DNA from 2 places in the Sporomusa termitida genome. Region 1 is predicted to be linked to the other one. Evidence: riboswitches for the same ligand, from Rfam matches in the RefSeq annotation. Region 1 holds a riboswitch; the other holds the start of a gene.
The links. Region 1 has a riboswitch for lysine ahead of SPTER_RS14590 (diaminopimelate decarboxylase family protein). Riboswitches for the same ligand answer to the same signal wherever they lie in the genome.
Positions count from the first base shown of each region.

Region 2: another riboswitch for lysine. It lies ahead of dapB (4-hydroxy-tetrahydrodipicolinate reductase); the one in region 1 lies ahead of SPTER_RS14590 (diaminopimelate decarboxylase family protein).

Region 1 is NZ_CP036259.1:3,089,238-3,098,265, reverse strand. It holds rRNA gene SPTER_RS14610 (23S ribosomal RNA) at 1-1,281, shown strand, start outside; tRNA gene SPTER_RS14605 (tRNA-Asn) at 1,586-1,661, shown strand; tRNA gene SPTER_RS14600 (tRNA-Met) at 1,987-2,062, shown strand; tRNA gene SPTER_RS14595 (tRNA-His) at 2,070-2,145, shown strand; lysine riboswitch at 2,386-2,562, shown strand; gene SPTER_RS14590 (diaminopimelate decarboxylase family protein) at 2,666-3,925, shown strand; gene SPTER_RS14585 (aspartyl-phosphate phosphatase Spo0E family protein) at 4,166-4,336, shown strand; gene SPTER_RS14580 (hexokinase family protein) at 4,750-6,006, shown strand; tRNA gene SPTER_RS14575 (tRNA-Arg) at 6,291-6,367, shown strand; partial or broken gene SPTER_RS25935 (hypothetical protein) at 6,730-6,783, shown strand; gene SPTER_RS14565 (MFS transporter) at 6,785-8,065, opposite strand; gene SPTER_RS14560 (hypothetical protein) at 8,367-8,984, opposite strand.
Region 2 is NZ_CP036259.1:2,019,372-2,028,399, reverse strand. It holds gene dapG (aspartate kinase) at 1-1,130, opposite strand, end outside; gene SPTER_RS09300 (aspartate-semialdehyde dehydrogenase) at 1,142-2,173, opposite strand; gene dapB (4-hydroxy-tetrahydrodipicolinate reductase) at 2,216-3,010, opposite strand; lysine riboswitch at 3,121-3,291, opposite strand; gene SPTER_RS09290 (general stress protein) at 3,402-4,064, opposite strand; gene SPTER_RS09285 (YlmC/YmxH family sporulation protein) at 4,130-4,405, opposite strand; gene SPTER_RS09280 (hypothetical protein) at 4,414-4,734, opposite strand; gene SPTER_RS09275 (dCTP deaminase/dUTPase family protein) at 5,174-5,614, opposite strand; gene SPTER_RS09270 (M16 family metallopeptidase) at 5,628-6,881, opposite strand; gene SPTER_RS09265 (N-acetylmuramoyl-L-alanine amidase family protein) at 7,049-7,915, opposite strand; gene SPTER_RS09260 (glycosyl hydrolase family 18 protein) at 7,943-9,028, opposite strand, start outside.

The DNA.
Region 1 (9,028 bases):
CACAGGTAGGCGGGGAGAGAATCCTAAGGTGCGCGGGAGAACCCTCGTTAAGGAACTCGGCAAAATGTCCCCGTAACTTCGGGAAAAGGGGAGCTTGTAAACCGTGTAGATCAGAAGCGAACGAAGCGGGAATGAGTTGCAAAAAAGAGGCCCAAGCGACTGTTTACCACAAACACAGGTGCCTGCTAAAGCGAAAGCTGACGTATAGGTGCTGACACCTGCCCGGTGCCGGAAGGTTAAGAGGAGAGCTTAGAGCAATCGAAGGTTTGAATTGAAGCCCCGGTAAACGGCGGCCGTAACTATAACGGTCCTAAGGTAGCGAAATTCCTTGTCGGGTAAGTTCCGACCCGCACGAAAGGTGTAACGACTTGGGCACTGTCTCAACGAGGGACCCGGTGAAATTGAAATACCTGTGAAGATGCAGGTTACCCGCGACTGGACAGAAAGACCCCATGGAGCTTTACTGCAACCTGACATTGAGTTTTGGTAAATGATGTACAGGATAGGTGGGAGACAGGGAAGTATGGACGCAAGTCTGTATGGAGTCGATGTTGGGATACCACCCTTTATTTACTGGAGTTCTAACTCAAGGAGTAACGAAACTGAGGACAGTGTCAGGCGGGCAGTTTGACTGGGGCGGTCGCCTCCGAAAGAGTAACGGAGGCGCCCAAAGGTTCCCTCAGCGCGGCTGGAAATCGCGCGAAGAGTGTAAAGGCAGAAGGGAGCTTGACTGCAAGACAGACAAGTCGAGCAGGGACGAAAGTCGGGCTTAGTGATCCGGTGGTACCGAGTGGAAGGGCCATCGCTCAACGGATAAAAGCTACCCTGGGGATAACAGGCTAATCTCTCCCAAGAGTCCATATCGACGGGGAGGTTTGGCACCTCGATGTCGGCTCATCACATCCTGGGGCTGAAGTAGGTCCCAAGGGTTGGGCTGTTCGCCCATTAAAGTGGTACGTGAGCTGGGTTCAGAACGTCGTGAGACAGTTCGGTCCCTATCCATCGCGGGCGTAAGAGACTTGAAGGGAACTGCTCCTAGTACGAGAGGACCGGAGTGGACGGACCGCTGGTGTACCAGTTATCCCGCCAGGGGTAGAGCTGGGTAGCTACGTCCGGAAAGGATAAACGCTGAAAGCATCTAAGCGTGAAACCAGCCTTAAGATGAGGTCTGTCATTCGCAAGAAGTAAGGCCCCTTGAAGAAGACAAGGTAGATAGGCCAGGAGTGGAAGTGGAGCAATTCATGGAGCGGACTGGTACTAATAGGCCGAGGACTTGACTTAACCTCGTTTGCACGACGTGCAAACATAAGCAGCGAACCAGCTTGCCGCGAGCGAAAGCGAAACGGGAAGATGTGTGAGTCGCTTAGTTAGAGCGGAGCGATAACATCCATAATGTATGTTGTAACTCCGAGCTGGCAACCAGTAAATTACTATTGCGCAAATCTTTCTTCTGTGAAGTTTTCAGGGAACAAAGAGATAATTAGGAGGTTCCGCGCTCCGCTTGGAACTAAGCGATTCACACAGGTTCTAGCGTCGCGATGCTCCTAATAACCTGGTTCTCTGCTTATGGTTCTCTGTTTATAATTCCTCGATAGCTCAGTTGGTAGAGCAATCGGCTGTTAACCGATCGGTCGTAGGTTCGAGTCCTACTCGAGGAGCCAATTCCATTTAAGGCTCAGACAGTTTAGAGTATTCCATATGCTAGGCGGAAGGAGGACGTGACCGTAGTCGTACTGGGAAGTACGTCGGAGGGAACGCCCGGACTGACAACAACGCAGATGGGATGCTATCAACTGTCGTAACTCGGCTGTTGACCGATCGGTCGCTGGTTCGAGTCCTACTCGAGGAGCCATATTCAATCTTTGGAGAATTAATTAGAGAAGGGGAATAAGGAGGTTACTCGCTAACGCTCGTAACTAAGCGATTCACACAGGTTTCCGCGTCGCTGTCGCTCCTAAAAACCTGGTTCTCTGCTTATGCTTATATCGCGGGATGGAGCAGTTGGTAGCTCGTCGGGCTCATAACCCGAAGGTCGTAGGTTCAAGTCCTACTCCCGCAACCAATTTATGGTGGCTATGGTGAAGTGGTTAACACGCCGGATTGTGGCTCCGGTATTCGAGGGTTCGAGACCCTCTAGTCACCCCAGATATTTAAGGCGGGGAATCTATTTTAGTCGATAGATTTCCGCCTTTTATGTTACTTACATCGCAAGAAGTTTTCTTTTGGCATGCCAGAAGGAAAGGTGTGCAGGGAAACCAGTGTCTGGTACTATGGAAAATCTATTTGCTGAATAGGAAATGGCAAAACTAGATGTAATAAGATTTCTCCATGGCATATTGACATTGGTTGGGGTGCACTGGTATTATAGACATAATTAAATAACTGTTTTCTGATAGAGGTTGCGGAGGACCAACAGTAAGTATGCAGAGCTGGCAGCGATGATGGTACTGAAAGGGGCGGACCGCCGAAGTGAAAGTTTTGCCGAAAATTTTTGCTGGTTTTACGTTTAAGAAATGTAAGACTGTCACCTGCTGATATTACAGGTGGAGCGCTATCTTGCACCAGCCGTTAAGAGCATTCTTTTGTTGCCAGGCAGTTTGCGAGATTTAGCGCAGACTGCTTTTTGTATTACATGTACTGATTTTTTGAAGGGTAGGCGAAACACGTGGCTGAGAAAGAGATACCGTTTACAAAAGAACAATTAACAGAAGTAATTAAAGAATACCCAACACCGTTTCATATTTATGATGAGCAAGCTATTAGACAAAATGTCCGTAATTTAATTAAAGCCTTTGCCTGGGCACCAGAGTTTAAGGAGTATTTTGCTGTTAAAGCCACTCCTAATCCGTATATTTTACAAGTGTTGAGGGAAGAAGGGCTGGGGGCTGACTGCAGTTCGCTGGCTGAGCTTATTTTGGCCGAAAAAGCCGGTATGAGTGGCGAAGAGATCATTTTGACTTCTAATGATACTCCGGCTATTGAGTTTAAAAAAGCGCGTGAATTAGGGGCTATTATTAACCTGGACGATATTAGTCATATTGATTACTTAGATAAACATGCAGGTATTCCTGATATAATTTCGTTCCGCTATAATCCGGGACCGTTGCGTGAAGGCGGCAACTCAATTATTGGCAATCCGGAAGAGTCTAAATATGGCCTGACCAGAAAGCAGCTTTTGGATGCATACCGGATTATGAAGAACAGAGGCGTAAAACGGTTTGGCCTTCATACAATGGTTATTTCCAATGAACTTGATCCTAACTACTTTGTGGAAACCGCCAATATGATGTTTGACCTTATTAATGAAATTTATCGTACCCTGGATATTAAGGTTGAATTTGTTAACTTCGGGGGTGGGATTGGTATTCCTTATCGTCCAGAGCAAGAGCCGGTTAATATTATGACAATCAGCCAGGGAATCAAAAAGGCATATGAAACTAAGATTGCCGCCAATGGGCTTGCACCGCTCAAAATTGCCATGGAGTGCGGACGGATGATTACCGGACCATATGGCTATCTGGTATCAACAGTGTTACACAAAAAAGAAATCTATAAGAATTATGTTGGACTCGATGCTTGCATGGCTAACTTAATGCGTCCGGCCCTATATGGTGCTTATCATCACATTACAGTCCTCGGTAAAGAAGAATGGCCGCTTGGCTACATCTATGATGTTACCGGGTCTCTGTGTGAAAACAATGATAAATTTGCCGTTAATCGCAAGCTGCCGATGATCGATATTGGCGATGTATTGGTCATTCATGACGCCGGGGCACATGGTCATGCAATGGGCTTTAATTATAATGGTAAATTGCGTTCAGCTGAATTAATGCTGAAACATGATGGCAGTGTTCAGCTGATTCGGCGTGCAGAAACTATTGAAGATTATTTTTCTACTTTAGATTTTACGGGACTGGATAACTAATAGAATGTTTAAGAAATTCATCTGGTTCTTGCCGGGTGAATTTTCTTATAATATTCAGGACTGATTAGCCCGATCTCCGGAGATGTTGTTTTGAAATAAAAACATAGACTTTAAAGTCTATATTTAGTATATAAAAAATTTCACAAAAACAACAAAATCCTTCTTCCAAATTTAGGGAATATAGTTTATAATGTTAATTGTTGTTGAGAAGAGGTATTTTTCTGTGTGGGGGCGCGCTCGTTGTCTAAAAATATCGAAGCTTTGAATATCCTTGATATAATAGAATATTTACGGCGACAGATGAATTTGTTGGCTGCATCTTATGGAGTCTCTGATCCTCAGGTTTTAGAAACCAGTCAGTTGCTAGACAGCCAAATCAGCAAATATTATCGTATTCAGCAGGATGGTTAAGCAGTATAATTCAGCATGTTGCTTACGGTACGAGTTCTTTCATTACAGCATAATATGATAAGCAAATGGAAGAAGGTTTTTTATGAGCTGGACTAGTCTTATAGGCATTTCTGTGGTAGGGTTTATTATAATCGATCAGTTTTATACTGCGGTTAACATACGAATGCTTATTATTGCTGCTATTATCCTAAGTATGGTGTGGCTGGATTTCAAACGACTGCTGATACGTCTATACATTCGTCTGCTGCGAGTTATAAGGTATATCTTTACTCCAAGTAAATATTATAAGAAATAGCCTCCTCACACCTGGAGGCTAATTTAATCATATATTAACCCGGAGGTAGATCATCCTGAAAACATTAGCTGGAATTTTAGCACTGATCGAGGAACAGTTTGTTATATCTACTGATTTTATGAGAGATATTGCCATCTGTTTCCAACATGACATGTGCAATGGGCTGACAGGAAAGGCAAGTTCCCTTAAACTGCTACCATCTTTTCTTGGTAATCCGACAGGCCGGGAACAGGGGCAAGTAATTGCTGTTGATTTTGGTGGTACTAATGTTCGCGTATTGTTAGTCGAACTGGCTGGTAACGGGCAGGTTAATATTATTGACAAACGTTCGGCCCTGCTAAAAGATAAGAATGGAAAGTATGACTATACTGCGGCATCAGCCTCTGGTTTGGAGCTTTTTGATTTCATTGCCGGCAAAATATCGGAGGTTGCACCAAGGGGTGGTACCTATCCCCTGGGGCACACGTTTTCCTTCCCCTGCCGGCAGCATGGTGTTAATGAAGCCGTGTTAATCAGTTGGACTAAAGAATTCAAAACTAGCGGGGTTGAAGGCCGAAATATTGGCGAACTGTTGCAGGCGGCGCTAAAACGCAAAGGAAGCAGCCATGTTAAATCGCTGGCAATAATTAATGACACTACCGGTACATTATTATCAACTGCTTATACCGATACTGCCACTTCTATAGGATCAATCTGTGGAACCGGCCATAATACCTGTTATCTTGAGCCTTGTCATCCTCTGACTGGGCAGCCTATGATTATTAATCTGGAATCCGGTAACTTTGACGGGATTCAGCAGACAGAATATGACAGGCAATTAGATCAGGCTAGTGAAAGATTTGGCTCTCAACGACTTGAGAAGATGGCGTCAGGACAATATTTGGGTGAACTGGTGAGATTGATTGTCCATAAGCTCGCAACAGATGGGCATATAAATAGCGCTTCAGACAGGTTGGGGGTTCCCTATTCCGTTTCAACAGAAGATATTTCACCAGTTTTGGCAGATGAATCGCCCGCACTTGACGCTGTAGCCAATATGGCCGCCAGATGCTGGGGCATTACTGGGTTAGAGATTGGTGAACTTGCGGCAATCAGGGCCGCTGCCCGCCTTGTTACAAAGCGTTCAGCCCGTTTAGTTGCAGCTACATGGGCCGGCGTATTGATTAAGATTGATCCGATGTTAACAAGGCGGCATACAATTGCGGTTGATGGCTCATTGTATGAAAAGATGCCGGGGTATAAGCCCCATTTATTGGAAGCTATATCTGAAATATTTAGTCAAAATGCAAAGCAGATAACCATTAAACTAAGCAAAGACGGCTCCGGTATAGGTGCGGCTATTGCTGCCGCCACAGTATGTAATGCAAAATCCTAGAATAGATAATAAACAAGCTTGCTCTGTATTGTGATCAGCTTGTTTATTATTAGACGCTACCGCTGCTATAATCGGCAGGGGTAAGCCGTAAAAAGAGCCCGATAACTTCAGCCGGTCGATTTTAATTGTGCTAAACCGCCGTATTCTTTTGAAATTTGCTTGCTTGGCAACTTCCGTCAACTTGACGCACTAGAAGCAGCAATGGCTTTTGGCAGCAAGATCTGATTGCGCTGTTGACATTATTTGATTCTCATAATATAATAGTCAAGTAGTTAATTGAAGATGACTCCGTAGCTCAGCTGGATAGAGCGTTTGACTACGAATCAAAAGGTCGCAGGTTCGAATCCTGCCGGGGTCGCCATTTAAGCAGAAAGCCCAAGAAGTCGAGACGATAGGCGAAGTCTGATTGGTGCGAATCGCTTAGTTCCAAGCGGTAGCGCGGAACATCATCTAATATTCTCAAGGGTTTTACGAGGTTCTCGTAAAGCTCTTTTTTCGTTTTTATAGCAATTTGGCAGCAACGTGGCGAATTGCTTTGTGTACATTCTCTGATTCTTCCAGGCCTTTATCCTCCCCGCGAACTTCTTTCATTCTATTGGCCATCAACCGGCCTCATACCTATCAACTACAGGTCCGCTTGAAAAAAGCCACTGATTTGCTGGCTGCCGGTGACCCCCTGGTGGCAGAGCCTTCGCCGCTGGTTTTTGCGATCAAAGCCACTTTCAGAAAGCTTTTAAAAGGAATTTTGACATTACGCCCGGTCAATATGAATGGTAATTTATTCGGCCATGGTTTGCTTTTCTTTTCGGATGACGCCCACCATGCCGGCGGCAATAAGACACAGGGCGCCCCCCGCCGCAAAGGTTGCCAGGTAATTGCCAATCCAGGTATGTAAGATTCCCCCGCCCCAAGCGGCCAACGCCGCGCCTACCTGGTGAATCGCCATAAGCCAGCCAAATATAACGGGTCCTTGCTGCCCGCCAAAGACATCGGCAGTCAGGCGTACTGTCGGGGGCACGGTAGCAGCCCAATCAAGACCATAAAAAACGATAAAAAATAGCAAACTCATATTGTTTTGCTCCAAGCCAAAGGGCAAGAACAGCAGCGATAAACCGCGCAGACAGTAATACCAAAACAGCAGCCAGCGATTGTCGAATTTGTCCGAGAGCCAGCCGGACGCAGCTGCTCCCATCACATTAAATACTCCCGCTACGGATAACAGGCCCGCAGCGGTCATTGCCAATAGACCATGATCGACGCAGGCAGGAATAAAATGCGTCCCGATTAGTCCATTGCTGGTAGCGCCGCAGACAAAAAAACTGCCGGCCAGCAACCAGAATTCTCTTACTGGCAGAGCTCTTTTTAGCACTTTGAGCACCAGCGCAACGGCCGCAACTGGTGGAAGCGGCTTCAGAGCGGGTTCGAGCGAGGCCCCGTATGGCAGCAGGCCGACATCACGGGGAGTATTCCGCATTATTAATGCGACAAATACCGCAACGGTCAGCGCCAGGAGCGAAATAGACCACACAACTGTTTGCCAGGATAATATTGCGAGCAGTTTTGAAAACAGCGACAAGAAAATGAGCTGCCCCGCTGCGCCGGCGGCGCTAAATATCCCGACAACCAGCCCCCGATGTGTAACAAACCAACGGACGGCAACAATTGATCCCACAACCGTTGACAAAAAGCCGGTGCCGGTGCCGACGATAATTCCCCACAAAAAGGTCATTTGCCATGGCGTCTGCATCCAGCCGGACAGGCCGATGCCGCCGCTCAGCAGGAGCAAGGCCAAAAGCATGATGCGCCGGACTCCATATAACTCCATCAGGACAGCAACCACCGGTCCGTACAGCCCATATAGTAAAAGATTAACGGCCAGAGGAAACGTGATGATTGCCCGGTTCCAGCCAAAGTAATGTTCAAAAGGAACAATGAAAACCGTTGGTAGCGAACGAATTCCACCGGCTATCAGTAACACCAGAAAAGTGATGAGTGCGATAATCCAGCCATAATGAACTGGCAACCCCAGGCGACTTTGCTGATTCGTGCCTTTATTCATATAATGCCTCCTCCCGCGCATTGCTGGACACTATTTTAACAACTTTATATCGCTTTATATTGTATTTTCTTGCTATTGAACGATAGCCATTTTGAGCCTGAACCCGCTTAAAGGATTGGTATTTGGAGCAGGGGTTTATTAGCACCGGAACAAAGGCTTATTCCCATTTGCCGTTCGGATTTATGGAGTTAACATTATTATTGTATTGAGACAATAAATGTAGATTGAAGGATTGCCCCCTGGTAATAATACAGGGCAAGGAAGAACCTTGCCCTGTCAATAATTTACACTATACAAATTGTTATGTATTTGTTCTTAAGCATTTACCCAATATTTCGACGCTGCCGTTTATTTTATCGAAAGCTGAGAGTCTGAGACTGACCACCTTCGATAACCTTCGCCTCCTTAATGGTTGGTTGCCGTTAAGGAAGGGGCCATGCACGCCGATTGCGACATCAAGGAAGGCATTGTACTCTTCGCTGACATGAGTTTCCCAACGCATGATCTCCCCCTGGTCATTCGTCTCGACGAAACCATACGAATAAAAACTCATCTTGGTGCCGTCTTGCGTGTGCCCCTCGAACAGTGTTTTCATTGCGAAGCCATTATCGGCTGGCCAGCATTTAAATTCTGCCGGACCCCAATCAGGAAATCGGAGTGAGTATGCCTTCGCTTCCATGGTCGCGGAGGAAGCCACGGAGAGGGGATGCTTGCTCAACTGTATGAGCTCGTTGCCGAAATAAGGCGACCAGTATACGGCTTTGTCTGCAAACTTCCATTCGTCATACGTCGCACCATCTTTTACTGATTTTCGCGCATAAGCGTTATGGTAGCTTTCGGCCATCCGGCGATGCAGAGCGATACGGTCTTCGCGCTTTAATTTTGGCGTCTTGCTTTCTTCTTTAAAATGAGTATTCATTTTACAAACCTCTTTTATTAGTTATTTTCCATTCGAAAAAACAT
Region 2 (9,028 bases), 1.1 Mb from region 1:
TCTACGGTCTGAAGAATAGCGATTGTGTTATTTGATAATGCTTCGATAAAATTTGCCATCACACCGGGAACCTCACGCATGCCGCCGCCAACTACCGATACTTTGGCACAGTTCGCCAGGACTTCAATCTGATAGCCTTGCTGTTTCAGTTTCTCTGCCGCCTTATCCGTATGGTCGGCATTAATGGTAAACATAATTTGTCCGGGATGGACGTTAATCAGATCAACACTGATATCACTGTCAGCAAGCGTTTTAAATACTTTGTAACTGGCATCACTGGCCGTCGTTCCCGCTAGCTGCACCTTTATCTGAACCAGATTCGTCAGATAGGTTACTCCTGTTGCCACCCGGTCGATCACAACCGCATTACTGATATCCTCTTTGGCAATATTGGTAATTAACGTACCCGGTGCATCAGAAAAAGTCGATTTTACCACAAGCGGGATATTCTTCTGCATAGCAATCTCCACCGCCCGGGGATGAATGACCTTAGCCCCCTGATGGGCCAGCTGACATACCTCGGCATAGCTTATACAGTCAAGAATCCTGGCATTATCAACAATTCTCGGGTCGGCCGTCATAATGCCGTCAACATCTGTATATATTTCCACAAGCTCGGCATTGAGCGCTGCGCCCAGAACGGAAGCGGTCGTGTCACTGCCGCCCCGCCCCAGGGTGGTAAATTCGCCTTCATTGGTCATGCCCTGAAAACCGCAGACAACAGGAACTTTACCCTGCCGCAAGAGGCAAATGATACGGGCCGGATCACTTTTTAGAATCCTGGCATTATTAAAGTTTGCATCAGTCACAATACCTGCATTCCCGCCTGTCAGCATAACGGCCTCCAGGCCGGCGGCCTGCAGGGTTCCAGCCATGACGACCGCTGAAATCATCTCGCCGCAGTACATAATCTGATCAAGCTCACGGGCCGCAATCTGTTTAAAGGCTGATTGAGCAATGCCGATCAAGGTGTCTGTTGCATAGGGGGCACCCTTGCGTCCCATGGCCGATACGACTACCACCGGACTGAAGCCTTGCTCGCGGGCGCGCTTAACTTTATGCAAAACCAGTTCCCGTACTTCGGGTGACGCAACCGATGTCCCCCCGAACTTCTGGACGATTATCCGCATTTTTTTACACCTCAAATTAAATTATGCTCAGCCATGTACTCAGCAATCTGCACAGCGTTTAAGGCCGCACCTTTTCGGATTTGATCGCCTACTACCCACATATTTAATCCGTGAGGCACAGTTTTGTCGGCCCGGATCCGGCCCACAAACACTTCATTTTTATCTGAAGTGTATAAAGGCATCGGATATACCATTTCTGCCGGATCATCCTGGACTATCACCCCGGGGAAACCGGCCAGTAATTGTTTAGCTTCTTTAGGCGACAGCGGTCCGTCAAGCTCTATGTTCACTGATTCCGCATGACTGCGGTATACCGGCACCCGTACCGTCGTAGCCGTGATGCCGATGGTATAGTCATTCAAAATTTTATGGGTTTCATGGACCATTTTCATTTCTTCTTTGGTGTAATCGTCATCGACAAATACGTCAATCTGCGGCAGCAGGTTAAAGGCAATCTGGTAGTGCTTAGGCAGGCTGGCACCGGGCAGAATATTGGCCTCAACCGGCCGGTCCGCCAAAAGTGCGGTTACCTGATTTGTCAGTTCGTCGATGGCTTCTTTGCCGGCCCCGGAAACGGCCTGATAGGTGGAAACAACTATGCGCTTGATTTTGACAGCATTATAGATTGGCTTCAGCGCCATTACCATAATAATTGTGGAACAGTTTGGATTAGCAATAATGCCTTTATGCTGCCTGATCGCCTCAGGATTAACCTCAGGCACTACCAGCGGGACTTCCGGGTCCATCCGGAAGGCACTGGAGTTATCAATAACAACGGCACCGTGTTTGACTGCCGCCGGTGCTAAGGCCTTGCTGGTCGAACCACCGGCAAACAGGGCAATTTGCACATCTTTAAAAGACTCGGGCTTAGCTGCTTCAACTATGTAATCCTTGCCCATAAAATGAATGACCTTGCCGGCCGAGCGCTCCGAGGCCAGCAGCTTTAATTCATTAAACGGAAAATTCCGCTCTTCGATCAGCTTCAGAAATTCCTGGCCAACAGCCCCTGTTGCTCCTAAAATTGCTACATTATATTTTTTCATTTCAACAACTCCCCCATATGTTTGGCGTTATCATGCGCACCTTTACCCCACTATATCCTCAAGGCCATAAGTCAGCCCGTCAACAGTAAGCACTTTTTTACAGGCCAGTATCACACCCGGCATAAATGACTCCCGTGATATTGAGTCATGACGAATCGTGAGCGTTTGACCCAGGCCGCCGAAAATAACCTCCTGATGCGCCACATAGCCCGGCAGGCGGACACTATGCAGCCTGATCCCGGCCAGATCGCCGCCCCGGGCTCCTGTCAGCTTTTCGATCTCCGCCGGATGACCCTGGCGCAGTTCCCCCCTGACCTTGGTAATAAGTTCAGCAGTTTTAAGGGCCGTACCGGAAGGAGCATCCAGTTTCTGGTCATGATGCCTTTCAATGATCTCAACATGGGGCAGGTATTTTGCTGCCTGCTGCGATAATTTCATCATCAAAATAGCGCCAATGGCAAAATTAGGGGCAATAATTGCATTAACCTTGGCTGCCGCACACAGCCGGCGGGCCTCATCTAAATCAGCCGCCGCCAGGCCGGTAGTGCCGACGACAGGACATACCCCGTGTTTTATTGCGACTCTGATATTGTTCATGACCGATTGGGGGTTGGTAAAATCCACCATTACCTGGGGATTCGTTTCACTAATAACTGTTGCCAGGTCCTTGCCGACAGTCACCCCGGTCTTGCCGGCCCCCATGAGCTCCCCCGCATCGGCAAAATCAGAATGTATATCCACTGCCCCCACTAAACGCAAGTGCTCATCCTGATATACGGCCCGCAGGACCTCCCGGCCCATTTTACCGTAAGCGCCACAAACCATTACCCTAATCAAGCGCTATCCACCTCCTGTTAATAAGAAAAGCAGCCGGTGAGCGCTTCTCGCCGGCTGCCATATGGCAACGTTTTCTGACAATAGGAAAATATAATATATCCTCCCTAATCAGATGAGATAGCACTCCACCAAGTAATGGTGACAGTCTTAAACCTGTTTGATATAAGACCAATAAGTAGACCCGGCAGTCTATCTTACTTCGGCGGTCGCCCCTTTCCTTTCAGGTCAATGATGCCACTCTTACTGAAAGTACTCTTAACTCCCGCACCTCTACTTCATCCTGTACAGGATGTTGCTTATTCATTTTATACACATTTTATAATAAAGGTTCCAGTATTGTCAATAAATATTGAAAGCTGCACTCCTTTCAGACAACAGAGAACCAGTCTGATTATTTTAAGGCGTGGGTTTCCACATCCTTAGCCCCGTTTTGGCGGAGGATCTGAGCCGCCTGATTAACCTTAGCCGCGTCAGAGCGGATGATGGCGAGAATTCCGCCTTGGGCAACCTGCTGCTCATAGCGTTTGCCCGCTTCGGCCGGAATGCCCCAGTCAATCAAACCACCGGCAATACCGCCGGCGACAGCGCCGCTTAAGGCCGCGGCAATCGGGCCGGCTGCCAGGATTGGTCCCACACCGGGAATAGCCAGCGCACCTGCACCTAACAGCAAGCCGCCAATACCGCCTAAAGTCCCGCCCGTCAGCGCCCCGTCGGTAATATCATCCTCAAAATATTCGCTCCCCTGCTGGTTTTGCTTGCTTTTTTTGTCTTTGGAAACAATATTGATTTCTTCTGTTGTAAACCCCTGGGCTCTCAGGGCACTAACACCTTTTTCCGCATCAGCGCGGGAATTAAATACGCCAATTACGCTTTTAATGCCTTGTCCACCGGATTGCATGGTTGCCTGTTGAGTATTAGACGCAGTACTTGCACTTGCTGCCTGAGGCTGGGCATTGGAATAGTTATTAACCAAGGCGTTGCCTGCCTGACCTTCAGTTTGCGCCATTGTCTGATTCACCGTATTGTCCTGATTGTTATTACTGGTTGTCGTCATTGTAAAACCTCCTAACAATAGTCTGATATTCAGCCTACTGTTAGGTTTAACCAGCACTGGATTTTTTATTCCCGGTCAAATCTTGAATACATACGATCATAGGCATTATTTAGATCAACAATAACAACCTCGTCGCCAATACGCCTGATCGCATGCCAGGGAATTGTTGTGATTTGATTATCGCTTAAAAACTGAAAAACGGTTTTATGCTTTGGCAGTATCAAGCCGCTGATTGCGCCGGTACGACTGTCAAAAGCCAGGTCACATTCACTAATCGTACCCAAACGGGTACCATCGCCTAAATTTATCACTTCTTTACCCGTCATTTCACTGATTCGCATCTAGCCACCTACTTCTTTTGAAATAATTTACTAATAGCCGGCTGAATCACTGCTATCCCAATCGCCGTCATTGCCAGTGGGTCAAAAGACAATATGCTTACTGTAATCCGTTCCGGCATTTCAAGTTTTAAAAAGGAAACAATCATAACCATCGACAGATAAACACCGCCGGCAGTAGCTACCAATTCCTGCACAGCAATGGAAAACGGCGATGGCCGCGGCTCAACCTGCGGCAGGTTGTCTAATGCCAGGCGGCAGTGGCAGACCCGCAGCCAGATTGACCACATAATAGCCAGGATAATCACTACTAAAATTGCCCACGTATACAAAGAACCACCCCTTAAGCTGCTTCTACCAATGTATATGCAGCTTACAAGAGAATATGAAAAAAATTAAGAAAAACCGCTATCGCGGTCCTTTGGCTTTGCACACGTCAGTTGATCTGGAATGCAAGGGCAGTGCCTTACTTTTGTCATTGCCACAAAAGTAAGCAAAAAGTCTTGGCCCAGAGCCTCCAAAAGCTGAAAAGCCGGGCGATATTCCTAAAATCCGCAAACTCGCTACGCGCTCAAACAGTGCGGATTTCTTAACGGAATACCGCCCGGCTTTTCTCCTACGGAACGCTTTTTCCGGCAAAGGGCCGGGGGGTTACCGGGGGTGCGGGGGCACCGTCTCTGCTCAAGCTGGGCATTGACCTTGGTCCCCTTATTTTATAAGGACTTTCAGCCTCGCAATTCTGGTAGGACAAGGAAAACTCCTTGAAGTTTTTCAGCCGGTGCTGCCCAAACCGCCCAGCCGGTCTCCGCCCGGACAGTCATGATCAGCAAGTAAATATTTATAGAAAATTCCCTGCGCCAGCCGGGTCCCTTTTGTGATCAACACCGGCTGGTCGCTATGGTTAAAAACGGCGATCATGATATGCCCCTCATTAGCCGGATTATTGTAGTAATCGGCATCGATAATTCCCTGGCCGTTAATCAGGCTTAAGCCCTGTTTTACGGCCAGCCCGGAACGGATATGAATACCCAGATATTCATCGCCCGCCATATAGGCTTTGAGACCTGTAGGCACTAAGGTAACCTTGCCCGGCAACAATGTTCTGTCCTGGGCGGCGGCCATATCATAGCCGGCACTTGCTGCCGTTTTACGAACAGGCAGGCTGATGCCGCTGTCCAGATACTGACTAACTATTTCAAAGCCTCTAACCATACTATCCCCCCCTTTAAAAACTGATATTTGCATTGATATCCTTGGCCTCAACAGGTCCAAGGGCAGTAAAGCACAGATTTTCGGTTGTAAACATATGCTCAATCATTTGGTTAATATCTTGCAATGATACTTTATCTATTTTATTAACAACCTCTTCCAGCGCAACATATTTCCCTAAGGTAATCTCCATCTTACCAATGCGTGACATCCGGCTGCTTGAGCTTTCCAGGCCCAGCAGCAGATTCCCTTTTATCTGTTCTTTTGACTTTGTCAGTTCCTGCCGGCTGATGCCCTGCTGCTTCATTGCGTTCAGGTTAGCCATGATAAGCGCTAATACCTCATTAACATTGCTGGGACGGGTCCCGGCATAAATGGTCAGCAACCCGGCATCCTTATAGTTATTCTGATAAGAGTATACCGAGTAAGCCAGCCCGCGCTCTTCCCGGATCGCCTGGAATAACCGGGAACTGATGCCGCCGCCCAAAATATTATTCATGATATACACCGGATAAATTTCCGGATGATTCTGAGGGACGCTCACTGTACCTAAGCAGATATGCACCTGTTCAATATCTTTGCTGATCACCGTTCTGGCCGGTGTGAGCACCGGTGCCGTTATGACCGGATTTCTCTTGGTCCCGGCCATAATGGCAAAGTAACGTGTTGCCAAATTCACCAATTCAGCATGGGTCACATTGCCTGAGGCGGCAATAACAACGTTGTCGGCGGTATAAAAGTCCTGGTAATACTCGGTTACCAGCTTACGGCTGAACCGGCCGATGGAATCGGTGGTACCGAGAATATTCCGGCCCAGAGGGTGCCCGGTCCAAGTGGTGCCAAGATGAATATCATGCACCAGTTCATCTGGTGAATCCTCATACATGTGCACCTCTTCAAGTACTACCTGGCGTTCCCGGTCAATATCATCTTCGGCAAACTTCGATGCCAACAGCATATCACTGAGAACATCCATCGCTAAATCCGCCTGGGAATCGAGGACTTTTAAGTAATAACAGGTATATTCCTTCGCTGTAAAAGCATTAAGCTGACCGCCGACGGCATCAACCGTTTCAGCGATGTCTTTGGCCGAGCGTCTGGCCGTACCTTTAAACATCAGGTGCTCAATAAAATGGGAAATCCCATGATTATATTCTTCTTCCCATCTTGAGCCTGTGCCAATCCATACCCCCATTGTTACTGATTTAACATACGGAATTGTTTCGGAAACTACACGAATCCCATTAGGTAATACTGACTTTTGATACATTAAAATCTCCTTTTCATACGCAAATAGAGAGGCCATCAATACAGTAAGCTTGCCAGCTAAAAATAACTTGCCGCGATAATTATACTCCCTATTATACCTAATATTGCCGAAGAAAAAAACAGAGATTTCGAATTAACGTTTGTCTCTGTTTAATAAGTGTAAGCGGTTTAATTATTGAAGTATTGGACCGCTCCGTTAAAAATACCCTGGGCCATTTGATTCCGGTAGCTATCCTCCTGCAGCTTACGGGCTTCCCCGGCATTACTAACAAAACCCATCTCCACTAAAATGCTGGGCATTGTCGTATTGCGCAGAACATAGAAAGTTGCCGAGGAGGTGCCTTTGTCCACAGCACCGGTTTCTCTAATGATATTATCCTGTACTGTCTGCGCCAGTTTGGACGACTTGCCGGCCGGATAGAATGTCATAGCACCGAAAATGGCGGGATTAGGATTGGAGTTGGAGTGAACGCTGATAAACATATCGGCATTCTTGGCTTGAGCAATATTTACCCGGGCCGCCAGCTCCTGACCTAATGAACTGCCGGCAGACGCTACTGAACGGTCAGTTTCCCTGGTCATTACTACGTTGGCGCCGGCGCTGAGCAGCTTGTCCCGCAGTTTTAAGCTGACTGCCAGGTTATTATCAGTTTCCCTGGTGCCATTAGCCACAGCCCCGGGATTGCCGCCGCCGTGGCCGGGGTCAACAACAATAGTTTTTCCCCGCAGGCCGCCACTGCCGGTATTGCCGCCGCCAGCTGGCAGTGGCGTTACTTTTACCGGATTATTCGGCGAAGTGGTTGTCTTATCACCACCAAAGATATTAAAAATCGGACCAAGTATTTTATCGAACAATAAGCTAAACAGCTTGTCAAACACATTGCTCCCGCCTCCGTCGGTTGCCGGGACACTGGAAGATGCCAAAGCACCAATTATATTATCTAAAGCGGCGGCATGACCGACTTGTACCGGTCCCGCCACATTAATAACCAAAACAAAAAGCAATATAAGTGTTAATATTTTTTTGCTATACACAGCATACCTCCTGCATCGATATTTTTACTAATTGCGGAACTTGTCCCGCAGTACCGGCCAGACAGCCGGGTCCTCCTCGCCAAGTTTCCACATGGCAGCACCGGCAATATCATACTTGGTGAGCAGCGCCAGTTTATATTTCAAACTCTCACTGTTCTCAAACCAGACTGTATGCGCAGTGCCATCAGCTGCGGTATAGCTAAAATACGGAGATTTGGAAGTGTCATCCCATTGCACCTCTTGGCCATGCTGCTTAGCCAGGTCCATGATCGCCTTATGCTCTAAAGACTGAGTGCCTTGGGCTGACCAGTCATACCCGTAAGCGGCAATGCCAAGAAACAGCTTGTCCTTGGGAATAAACTTCAGTGCATAGTTTAAACTTTTTTCCACCCAGCGGATATCGGCAATGGGTCCCGGCCCACTCCAGACCCCGTGATTGTCATAAGTCATAATCATAATTTTATCGGCATACTTGCTAAGCGCCGCATAATCATAAGCAACTGCCACATCATTGTTTTCATCCTGTTTCGGGAAAACGTCAATTGACACAATATACCCCTGCGGTTTCAGGCGGGTATAAAGCTCACGCATGAACGCAGTCAGGTTGTCCCGGTCGGCGGCCGGCACCATTTCAAAGTCAATATTGATACCATCCAGGTCATATTTCTTAATATAAGCCTCAAAATTTTGAATGGCTTTAGTCCTGAGCTCAGGATTTGACAACACCGTATGAATGGGCACGGTGTTGCCCGCCTGTTTAGCGTTATTTACCAGCAGCAATACTGCTATATCGTTCTGACCGGCACTTTTAACCACAGACGCATGATCATTGCCGCCCCGGTCAGTTACCGTGCCGTCAGCCTGCAAAGTTGCCCAGAAGGGGGCAATCGTGTTAATTACATCAGCATTTTTCATCATCGAGTTGTAAGAAGAAGTATCTGCACCCCACCATTCGGCATAAAAACCGACCAGTTCTTTCGGCGCAGCATTGACTGAGCCACTGGCAGAACTGCCCTGGCCGGTATCCCCGGCCGGCGTGCTTAAGGTATTGCCCAGAAACCTGCCCATAAGCAGTCCCAGTAAAATATCCACCATACCTTTGCCTGTACTTCC